3 regions of the Arthrobacter sp. CP30 genome follow, and region 1 is predicted to be linked to each of the others. Evidence: riboswitches for the same ligand, from Rfam matches in the RefSeq annotation. Region 1 holds a riboswitch; each other region holds the start of a gene.
What was found. Region 1 has a riboswitch for cyclic di-GMP ahead of ACTIMO_RS07185 (hypothetical protein). Riboswitches for the same ligand answer to the same signal wherever they lie in the genome.

Region 1 (3,267 bases):
GCCCGGGCGTGCTGATGGAGGCGTCCTGCAGTCCCTCCTCCAGCCCGATGATGTCGAGGTCCGCGAGGGAGGCGAGGTCCTCGTGGAAGGCGGCGATGTCCGCGGCGACGAGCCCGCGGGTCACGGCCTGCATGCGCTGCTGGAACTCGTAGGTGACCTCGGAGATGCCGTGGCCCTTCCCGAGGCGCCGGCGCACGCGCCGGATGTCCTTCGCCACGAGGTCGAGGGCTTCCTCGACCCGCTCGGAGTCGGGGCCCAGGCCTTTCTTGGCCTTGGCGATGACCTTGTCCGAGGTCTTCAGCGCCTTGTGGAGGGCCAGTTCGATCTCCGTCACGTACCGCGTGACGCCGAGCTGCATGAGGGCCTCGCGGCGGATGATCGCGTTGGACCCGCAGAAGAACGCCGCGTTCCAGCCGTCCTTGCCCTGCTGGATGGGTCCATAGAACAGGGGGGCCTGGCTGCCCAGGGGATCGGAGTCCGGGACGTTGACGAAGACCTGCGGCGTCTGGACCAGGGCCATCTTCTCGTTGGTGAAGTAGCCGAGCGTCCTGTCGAGGATGAGCGGATCCGGGATCTGGTCGGCGTCCAGGATCACGAGGAATTCCCCGTCCGTGGACATCAGGGCGTTGTTGAGGTTGCCGGCCTTCGCGTGGCGCGGCATGTCCTTCCAGTCGGCGGAGCGCGTGATCCAGCCGATGCCCTCCGCCTCGGCTGCTGCGCGCACCTCGGCGCGGTTGCCGTCGTCGAGGATCCACGTCCGGTGCGGGTAGCGGATGGCCTTGGCGGCGCGCGCCGTGGTGAGGACGAGGTCCAGCGGCTCGTTGTAGGTGGTGATGAAGACGTCGACGGTGAGGCCCTCGGGTGCCTCAGGCGGCGTGCGCTTCTTCAGCCTCCACACCGTGAAGCCGAACAGCAGGGAGTCGATCAGCGAGTAGGTCTCCGCGAGGATCAGCGGGATGGCGATCCACCAGGCGTCCCAGTTGATGGAGAAGAGCCACCGCCACGCGATGTAGTTGATGCCGAGCACCGCGGTGACCAGCACGATCGCCCGGACGAGGAGCGTCCTGCCCTTCGGGAGGTCGTCGCTCGCCGCGCGGCGCCGGGTGCGCGCGGACAGCCCGGTCGTCGGAGTGTTGCCCATGCTTCTGTGCTCTCCATCTGCTGCGCACGCGCGGAGGCGCGTCGCTTCGGTGACTTGTGTGCGCCGGGCCGGCCGCACTGAGACGCTCACCGGGCCACGAGGGACCGTGCAGCATGCACCAAAGGTACCCGAGCGTGCTCCTGCTGCCACGTCGGGCATGGACTTGCGGCAATGCTGGGCACAATCTGCGCCGGCGCGTGGGTCCGGCCGCATGCCGGTGCGGGAGGATTGAACGGTCGGCAGCGCGAGCGTCGGCACCGCCGGGGCAGCCGCCCGGTGAGAAGGGCAAACCCGGTGCGAGCCGGAGACGCAAAGCCACGGGGCCCCAGGGGTCAGCCGGGCTACCGAACCAGAAGGCCTGTGCATGCTTTGTCGTCCAGCACTCCGTCCCGCTCTGAGCGGGGTCCTCGCGGCCCTCCTGCTCGCCGTCTCCGTGCCCACGCCGGTCGTCGCCGCGGACACGACCCCGATGGCGGCCGTTCCCGGTCCCGTGGGTGATTTCGCCTGGAAGGGCCTCAACTGGGAGAAGCGCTGGTGGAGCGGCGCACCGAACTACAACAAGCAGTTCGACCCCGCCAACGTCAGCAGCCCTGACGCCGACGGCCACGTGACCATGACGCTCTCTAATCCGACCGGCGCGGCCACCATCGGGGCCGAGTTCAACACGACCCGCCACGGCTTCGGCTACGGCACCTACAGCACCACCATCGAGAAGGACCTCACCACGCTCCAGAAGGAGGTGGTGTGGGGATGCCTGTTCACCTACGACCCCGCCGTCGCCCCGGGCTACAACGAGATGGACCTCTGCGAGGCCAGTTCATGGGGCGGTGGCAGCAACTACGGCCAGGTGTGGCCCATCACGCAGGGGCACGGCTACTGGTTCGACGCGAGCAAGGGACCCGGGGTCGGCAACGACACGGCGATCTTCGGCGTCACGGACCACCCGATCCTCACGCACCGCATGGTGTGGGAGCCGGACAGGCTGACGTTCGAGACCTTCGCGGGGGAGGGCTACGGCGGCCCCCTGCTCAAGCGCACCGTGATGCAGGGCCCGAACGTCCCCGAGCCGGCCCGGGAGACCATCCACTTCAACCTCTGGGTGACCGACGGCGGGGGAGGGGATCCCGCGGCAGTGAAACCGGAAAAGGTAGTGGTGAGGGACTTCTCGTTCACGCCGGCGCAGGTGACGGCTCCCACCCCGTCGCCGACCGCTCCTGCGCCGTCGCCGTCCGCAAGCCCGTCGGCGACCCCGACGAAGCCGGCCCCGTCGCCGTCCGCGAGCCCGACAGCCACACCGACTAAGCCGGCCCCGTCGCCGTCCGCGAGCCCGACAGCCACACCGACTAAGCCGTCGCCGTCCGCGAGCCCGACACCTGCTCCGACGAAGCCGGCCCCGTCGCAGACCCCGACGAAGCCGTTGCCGAAGCCGAAGCCGACCGTCCAGCCCAAGGCCATCACGCTCTCGGCCAGGAACACCACGGCGCACCGCCTGTACGCGACGACGCTGACGTGGTCCCGGGCTCAGGGGTCCACAGTCACCCTGGTGGCGGACGGGAGCCGCCGCCCGGTCGTGAACTCGGGCCGGGTGGCGACCTCGTCGAAGGCACCCTCCGCGCGGTACCAGATCTGTGACGCGTCCCGCTGCTCACCGATCGTCCTCGGCGGGCGCTGACGCCACGGCCAACCAGGCGGTCGGCGACGGCTGACGGTCGGGCACCGGAGCTACATGTCGGCGTAGCGCCGGGCCTGCCCGAGTGCTTCGCGCATGGCGTCCGCGGAGAGCTGGGGCCCGTAGGCGGCCGTGTCCCGCTGGAAGCGCCAGCCCTCGGTGAGCGGTCCGGCATCGACGGTGTCGAAGCCGAACTCGTCGAGCAGCTCGGTGACGGCCTGCTTCGCGTCGGAATCGTCCCCGGCGATCGGCAGGGCGCGGCGGTCCGGGGTCCCCGCGGGCGTCCCGTCCGTCGTCAGCTGCGCGAAGTGGATGTTGTTGAAGACCTTCACCACGGAGGAACCGGGTAGGTGGCGCTGCACCAGCTCGCTCGTCGTCGTGCTCTCGTCGTCGAGCTCGGCGATGTGGCCGTCGCGCTCGGGGTAGTAGTTGCACGTGTCGATGACCAGCTTGCCGG
Region 2 (3,267 bases), on a different contig from region 1:
CAGACGATGCTGCCCAGGCCCGCGCCGGCCGCGAACCACCACCTGCCGGTGGGGCCGTGCGTCCCCGCCAGGGAGCCGAGCAGCAACACGGTGTCGAGGTACACATGGGGATTGAGCCAGGTCAGGGCGAGGCAGGTGCCGAGCGCTGCGCGCCAGGACGTCGTCGCGGCACCCCCGGCAGTGTCGAGGGTCCCGCCCCGGACTGCCCTGCGTGCGGTAAGGACGGCATAGCCCGTGAGGAAGGCCGCGCCCGCCCAGCGGATCACCTCCAGCAGCACCGGCGCCCCCTCGATCAGGGCGCCGAGGCCGCCGACGCCGAGCCCGATCAACAGGAGATCCGACAGGGCACAGACCGCAACGACGAGGACCACGTGGGAGCGTCGGAGGCCCTGGCGCAGCACGAAGGCGTTCTGCGACCCGATGGCGACGATGAGGGTCAGGCCGGCAGCGAAGCCGGTGGCGGCGGTGGTGATCACCTGATCAACCTAGGAGTGCACAGCGGGTAAGACCAGCTAAAGCTTCTTCAGCATGGTAAGAAGTGCTCATGAAACATGTCGACCCTGCACAGGCGCAGGCGCTCGCCGCGATCGTGGGCGGAGGCAGCTTCGAGGCTGCTGCCGCCACGCTCTCCATCACCCCGTCGGCGGTGAGCCAGCGGATCCGTGCCCTGGAGGTCGCCGTCGGACGCCCCGTCATCACGCGGGCCCGGCCGCTCCGGGCCACCGACGCCGGGCAGGCGATCGTGCGATTCGCGCGGCAGCTCGAACTGCTCACCGCCGACCTCTCGGACGAGCTCGCCGCGGAGGACCAGCGGAGCCGGCAGCGCATCACGATCGTGGTCAACGGCGATTCCCTCCACACCTGGGTGCTGCCGGCCCTCGCCCCGATCGCGGAGACGCTCCAGATCGAGATGCTCCGGGAGGACCAGGACCACTCGCTCGACTTCCTGCGCAGCGGCGCGGCCGCGGCGGCGATCACGTCGGTCGCGGCGCCGGTCCAGGGCTGCTCCTCCCACCCGCTCGGCATCATGCGCTACCTCCCGGTGAGCACGCGCAGCTTCCGCAGGGCCTGGTTCCCGGACGGCGCGACGCCGGAGGCACTGGGGAAAGCCCCCCTCATCGTCTTCGACCGGAAGGACGACCTGCAGGACGCCTATCTCCGCCCACGTACCCGGAGTGCCCGGGACGCACCACGGCACCACGTCCCCGCAGCCGAGGAGTTCGCGGAGGCCATCCGCCTCGGCATGGGCTGGGGCCTGGTCTCGGAGCTGGAGCTGCACAGGGATCGCGGGGACCTCCTCCCGTTCGACGACGACGGGCACCTGGACGTCCCTCTGCACTGGCAGCAGTGGCGCCACGGCTCGACGGCGCTCACGGCCGTCGGGTCGGCCGTCCGACGCGGCGCGGCACTGCTCCGGCAGCCCGGGACGGGGCGGACGGAGCAGTGACGGAGTGTGATGGAGGGAGCGATCCCACGGCGTCGGTGCGGGTTGCTAAAATCATGGAGCGGGCAGCCGCCCGTCGACAAAGGCAAACCCGGTGCGAGCCGGGGACGCAAAGCCACGGGACCCACGCGGTCAGCCGGGCCGCCGAAGAGAACAGGTCTCGCACCATGGCACGGACACCCGCCGTCACTTCCGAACTCCCGTCCGCCCGGCAGGCGGAGCATCCGTCCGAAGCGGCGCTGCTGGCGACCGAGCCGAAGGTCGCAGCCCATGAATAGCGTCGCTGCCGGTGACCGCCGCGCAGCGGTCGTGATCGAGGACGACCTCGACATCCGCAACCTGCTGTGCGCCGTCCTCGAGCAGGGCGGCTTCGCGGCATGCGGTGCCGCGACGGGCCGCGAGGGAGTGGATGCCGTGCGGCAGGAACATCCGGCGGTCGTGACGCTCGACATCGGCCTCCCCGACATCGACGGCTACGAGGTGCTGCGCCGCATCCGCACGACGTCGGACTGCTACGTGATCGTCCTGAGTGGCCGCACGGACGAGATGGACGTGCTGACCGCTCTGCAGGCCGGCGCGGACGACTACGTCCTGAAGCCCTTCCGCCCGCGGGAACTGAGGGCGCGGATCGACGCGATGCTGCGCCGGCCCCGCATCGGCCAGCCGGTGGCTCCCCCCGCGACCGTCACCCCCGGACTGTCCGGTGGCACCGCGCCTGCCCCGGCGGCCACCACCGGGCCCGCGCCCGATGCGGCGGACCTCCTCCGCAACGGCAACCTGGTGCTGGACGGCGAGGCCCGCACCGCGACCTGCTCAGGCGTCGAACTCCCGCTCACCAAGACCGAGTTCAACCTCCTGCACGAACTGCTCCGCAGCAACGGTGCGGTGCGCACCAAGGAAGAGCTGGTGCGCGTATCGCGCGGCAGGGAGTACCGGGGCTACAACTTCGTCAGCCGCACGGACGAGCGCGCCATCGAGGTGCACATCGCGAACCTGCGGCAGAAACTGGCCCGGACCTCGGGGGACCCGGATCTCATCACCACGGTGCGCGGCGTCGGCTTCAGGATCATGCCGAGGAGCTCGACCTCCCGGTAGCCGTCGGCTCCCCCGCGTGGGACCGGACAGCGTCCCCGCGGGTCGGCACCGCACCAAGCCGGTCTAGGGCGCAGCGCCCGCGCTCCCAACCGGGTAGGACCGGCCGAGCGCCGCCACGGTGTCCGCAGCGCACGCCCGGAGGAGTGGGAGGGAGTGCAAGGCCTCGTCGAGGTCGTCCGCCGCGATCAGGCGCTGCATCCGGAGCGCGGCCTGCGTGAGGCGCACGGCCCCCACCATGGCCGACGACGTCGTGACGCTGAGCACCGCGTCCGCTGCGCCCATGGCATCGCCGCCCCGCAACCGGACGTCCAGCCGGTCGATCTTCCCCCCGAGCGTCGAGCAGAAGTCGTGGGCGAACCGGTTGACGACGGCGGGATCGTCGAAATCGCTCCTCATGTCCTCCAGGACCGCCGGCACCAGCAGCGGGGCAGCCTTGCCCGGCGCGCCCGTAGCCGGGACGGCTTCACTCCTGGGGGGTGCCGTCCCGCTGTCCTGGTGCTGACCAGGACCTGACGGAGTCGAATGGATGGGCACAGTCCAAGGGTAGCGACAGCGGGTTGCGAGGATGCGGAACCATCCGGTTCTTGCGCAAAGCTTGCGGAAGGCCCGGGGCGGTGGGCGCAGGGCCGCAGGGCCGCAGGGCCGCAGGGCAGGTGCACCCGGCGACGCGGAAGGACCGTCGGAGCTCATCCGGACGGCCCCTCCACGGGCGGGGACCGCTAGCGCGG
Region 3 (3,267 bases), on a different contig from region 1:
CTGGGCATCCCCCTGACAGGCGTCATCTCCGAGGACTTCGCCGCACTCGGCACCGCCGCGGCGGACGGGGACGCCGTGGCCCTGCAGCTCATCCGGAACTCTGCCGAGTACGTGGCGAGTGCCGTGATCTCCATGGTCAACCTCCTCGATCTCCAGCTCATCGTCCTCGCCGGGAGCGCGTTCTCGACGGCCGGCGCCTTCTATGTGGACATCATCAGCGGGCTGCTCTCCCGGCGGGCGATGGCGCGCGCCATCCATCCGGTCGAGGTGCGCCTGTCGGTCAACGGCAACGACGCCGCGGCACTCGGCGCGGCGACCCTCGTCCTGCAGGACCGCATGTCACCCCGGTCCCTCCGCTCCGTCTCCTTCGCCTGACCGGGCGGACCCTCGCTCGACCCGGCCCGACCGACCGGCCGGAGAGGCACCGGCATCGGCCCTGGTGGCAGCCTCGGTAGGACGGGCCGCCGGCGGGGACCTACAGCGCCACGAGGGCGTCGATGATCTCGTAGGTCTCCGTCCGCGTGGTGTAGTCCACCCGCACGTCGATCAGCCGGATGGTGCCGGTCGCATCGGCCACGACCACCGTGGGGAACGGGATGGCGGCAGTGCTGTCCATGTTGCTCCCCGCCACGTCGATGCCGAGGGCCTCCCGGGCCCGCAGCGACTCCGGGCTGGGAGTCGTCACGATGCCGAGGTGCGCCGCGAGCGCATTGCCCTCGTCGGAGTACAGCTCGAAGTGCAGTCCGGCCTGTCGCCCTCCCCGCGCGGCCACATCCGGCGCCTGCGGGCTGACCGCGATCAGCCTGGTCCCGAAGGCCTCGACCACGGGGCGGAGCTCCCGCTGGTAGGTCTTGAGCGCGATACTGCAGTACGGACACCAGGACCCGCGGTAGAAGACGATGATCGCGGCGGCGGCATCGAGCACCGTGGACAGGCTCACGGTCCGGCCGGCGGCGTCGTGCAGGACCGCATCCGGGAGCCGGTCACCGACGCGGGCGATACCCTCCGGCAGTCCCGCGCGGCGGAGGTCCTCCTGCTCGCGGGCGAAGACCGCGGCGAGTTCCGGCCCCACCCGTGCCTCGAATTCCGGCCTGTAGCCGTCCACCTGAGACGCAATGGTGCGCGTGAACGCCGGTATCTGCTTCATGGTTCCCTCCAGCACAACCCGTCGCGGGTGCCTCCAACCGCGACAGGACCATTGTGGGCCAGGACACACCAAAAGCACAGCAGTGCCGGGCTTCCCCGCGCGGTGCAGGTGCTGGGCACCGGAGGAGTCGCTGCGCCGGACCTGCACCAATCCTTCGGCAGAATTCGGGGTAATCGCACCCCGGGGCGTGTAGGGCGCGGGAGAATGGAAGCAGTCCACGAGGACGGACGACCGGCGGGTGGCCGCCGGGCGACAAAGGCAAACCCGGTGCGAGCCGGGGACGCAAAGCCACGGGACCCACGCGGTCAGCCGGGCTACCGAACCAGCGAGGTACCCCGCATGAGCATCGTCCCCGCCCAGCCCCTCCCGCCCGGCACGCTCCCCGCCGCCGCCCGGATCCTGCTGCTCCTCACTGCGGTGGCCGTGCTGATGGTGGGTCTCACGCCTCCTCCGGCCGGCGCCGCGGCGACGATCACGCTGAGCAGCTCCGCCGGGACAGCCGGCGCAGGCGTCACCGTGACGGGTGCTGGCTTCCCCAAGCGCACGAAGGGGACCGTCGTCGCGGGCACCAGCCGCGTCGCGGTCACGACGACGTCGACCGGCACCCTCCAGGTGTCGATCGTGCCCGGCGGTTCGGGGACGGTGACCATCAGCGCAGCGGTCGGCAGCGCCGCTGCCTCCACCGGGTACACGGTCCTCGCGGCGGCGCCCGGGACCGACTCCTCCAAGGGCATCCGCTTCGGCGTCGGCACCGGTGGCGGTCCCGCCGCAGGGGGCGAGCTCGACGAGGTGGCAGCCCTGGCGGGCGAGGCTCCGTCGATCGTCCTCTCCTACAAGGACTTCAACCAGCCCGCGCCCATCGCGGAGCTGGAGGCCGTCAGGGCGCGGGGTGCCGAGACGCTGCTGACATGGGAGCCGTGGACCTGGGGCGGCGGCACCGAGCAGCCCGCCTACTCGCTCGACCGCATCGCCGCGGGCGACTTCGACGCCTACCTGCGTGAGTGGGGCAGCGCCCTCGGTCAGTGGGGCCGACCCGTCTACCTGCGGTTCGGGCACGAGATGAACGGCGACTGGTACCCGTGGTCCGAGGGCGTCAACGGGAACGGTGCGGGAGACTACGTGGCCGCCTACCGCCACGTGCACGACGTCGTCCGGTCCACCGGAGCCACGAATGTCAGCTGGGTCTGGAACCCGAACGTGCCCTACTGGGGCTCCATCCCGCTGGACGGCCTGTACCCGGGGCAGGGCTATGCCGACGTCGTCGCCCTCGACGGCTACAACTGGGGTACGTCGCAGTCCTGGAGCGGCTGGCAGGATCCTGCGGCGCTGTTCGGGGACGGCCTCGCGCAGCTCCGGCGCCTCGCACCCGGCACGCCCATCGTGATCGCCGAGACGTCCTCCTCCGAACTCGGCGGCTCCAAGGCCCGCTGGATCACGGACCTCTTCGGATACCTCTCCGCGCAGCCGGACGTGGTCGGCCTGGTCTGGTTCCACATCGCCAAGGAGGCGGACTGGCGGATCGACAGCTCCACGGCGTCGGTCGACGCCTTTGCTGCCGCCCTGGACGCGAGGCGCTGAGGACCTCTCCTCCTTCACGGCGCGGGCCCCCACATCGCGCGTCAGCGAAGGGGCTGACACCGCGGGCACCACCAGGTCCGGCGACGGCCCGGATCACCGGGCACCTCCGCCCGCACACGGATGGTGGTGCCGCAGCGCAGGCACGGCTTCCCGGCTCGTCCCGCGACCCAGTGCTGCTCCCCCTTCCGCGTCCTGCCGGTGGTGACCTGGTGGGCGCCGGGCTGGGTCGCCGAGAAGCGCAGGCACCGTGCGCCCAACGCCACGAGGGCCGGGACGTCGACGTCGGCCATCACCGTGTCGGGGTGCACGCCGCGCAGGAAGCAGAGCTCGTTGGCCCACAGGTTGCCGAAGCCCGCCACGTTGCGCTGGTCGAGCAGGGCTGCCGCCACCCGCTCGCCCGGGTCGCGTCGCAACCTCCGCACCGCCTCCTCGACCGACCAGTCCGGACGGAGCGGGTCCGGCCCGAGATGCCCGACGACGTCGTGTTCAGCGCGCGTGGCCACGAGGCCGACGACGGGCAGGGCCAGGCCGTAGGCCGTCGG

Region 2: another riboswitch for cyclic di-GMP. It lies ahead of ACTIMO_RS00635 (response regulator transcription factor); the one in region 1 lies ahead of ACTIMO_RS07185 (hypothetical protein).
Region 3: another riboswitch for cyclic di-GMP. It lies ahead of ACTIMO_RS01275 (glycoside hydrolase family 26 protein); the one in region 1 lies ahead of ACTIMO_RS07185 (hypothetical protein).

The regions. Positions count from the first base shown of each region.
Region 1 is NZ_JBQEMM010000004.1:72,455-75,721, forward strand. Features, by position in the region: gene ACTIMO_RS07180 (glycosyltransferase) at 1-1,141, opposite strand, end outside; cyclic di-GMP riboswitch class I at 1,416-1,490, shown strand; gene ACTIMO_RS07185 (hypothetical protein) at 1,506-2,813, shown strand; gene ACTIMO_RS07190 (NADPH-dependent F420 reductase) at 2,864-3,267, opposite strand, start outside.
Region 2 is NZ_JBQEMM010000001.1:142,850-146,116, forward strand. Features, by position in the region: gene ACTIMO_RS00625 (LysE/ArgO family amino acid transporter) at 1-476, opposite strand, end outside; gene ACTIMO_RS00630 (LysR family transcriptional regulator ArgP) at 545-1,447, shown strand; cyclic di-GMP riboswitch class I at 1,519-1,593, shown strand; gene ACTIMO_RS00635 (response regulator transcription factor) at 1,715-2,539, shown strand; gene ACTIMO_RS00640 (hypothetical protein) at 2,603-2,935, opposite strand; gene ACTIMO_RS00645 (MMPL family transporter) at 3,259-3,267, opposite strand, start outside.
Region 3 is NZ_JBQEMM010000001.1:269,341-272,607, forward strand. Features, by position in the region: gene ACTIMO_RS01265 (ROK family protein) at 1-375, shown strand, start outside; gene ACTIMO_RS01270 (peroxiredoxin-like family protein) at 476-1,147, opposite strand; cyclic di-GMP riboswitch class I at 1,395-1,469, shown strand; gene ACTIMO_RS01275 (glycoside hydrolase family 26 protein) at 1,487-2,725, shown strand; gene ACTIMO_RS01280 (DNA-formamidopyrimidine glycosylase family protein) at 2,767-3,267, opposite strand, start outside.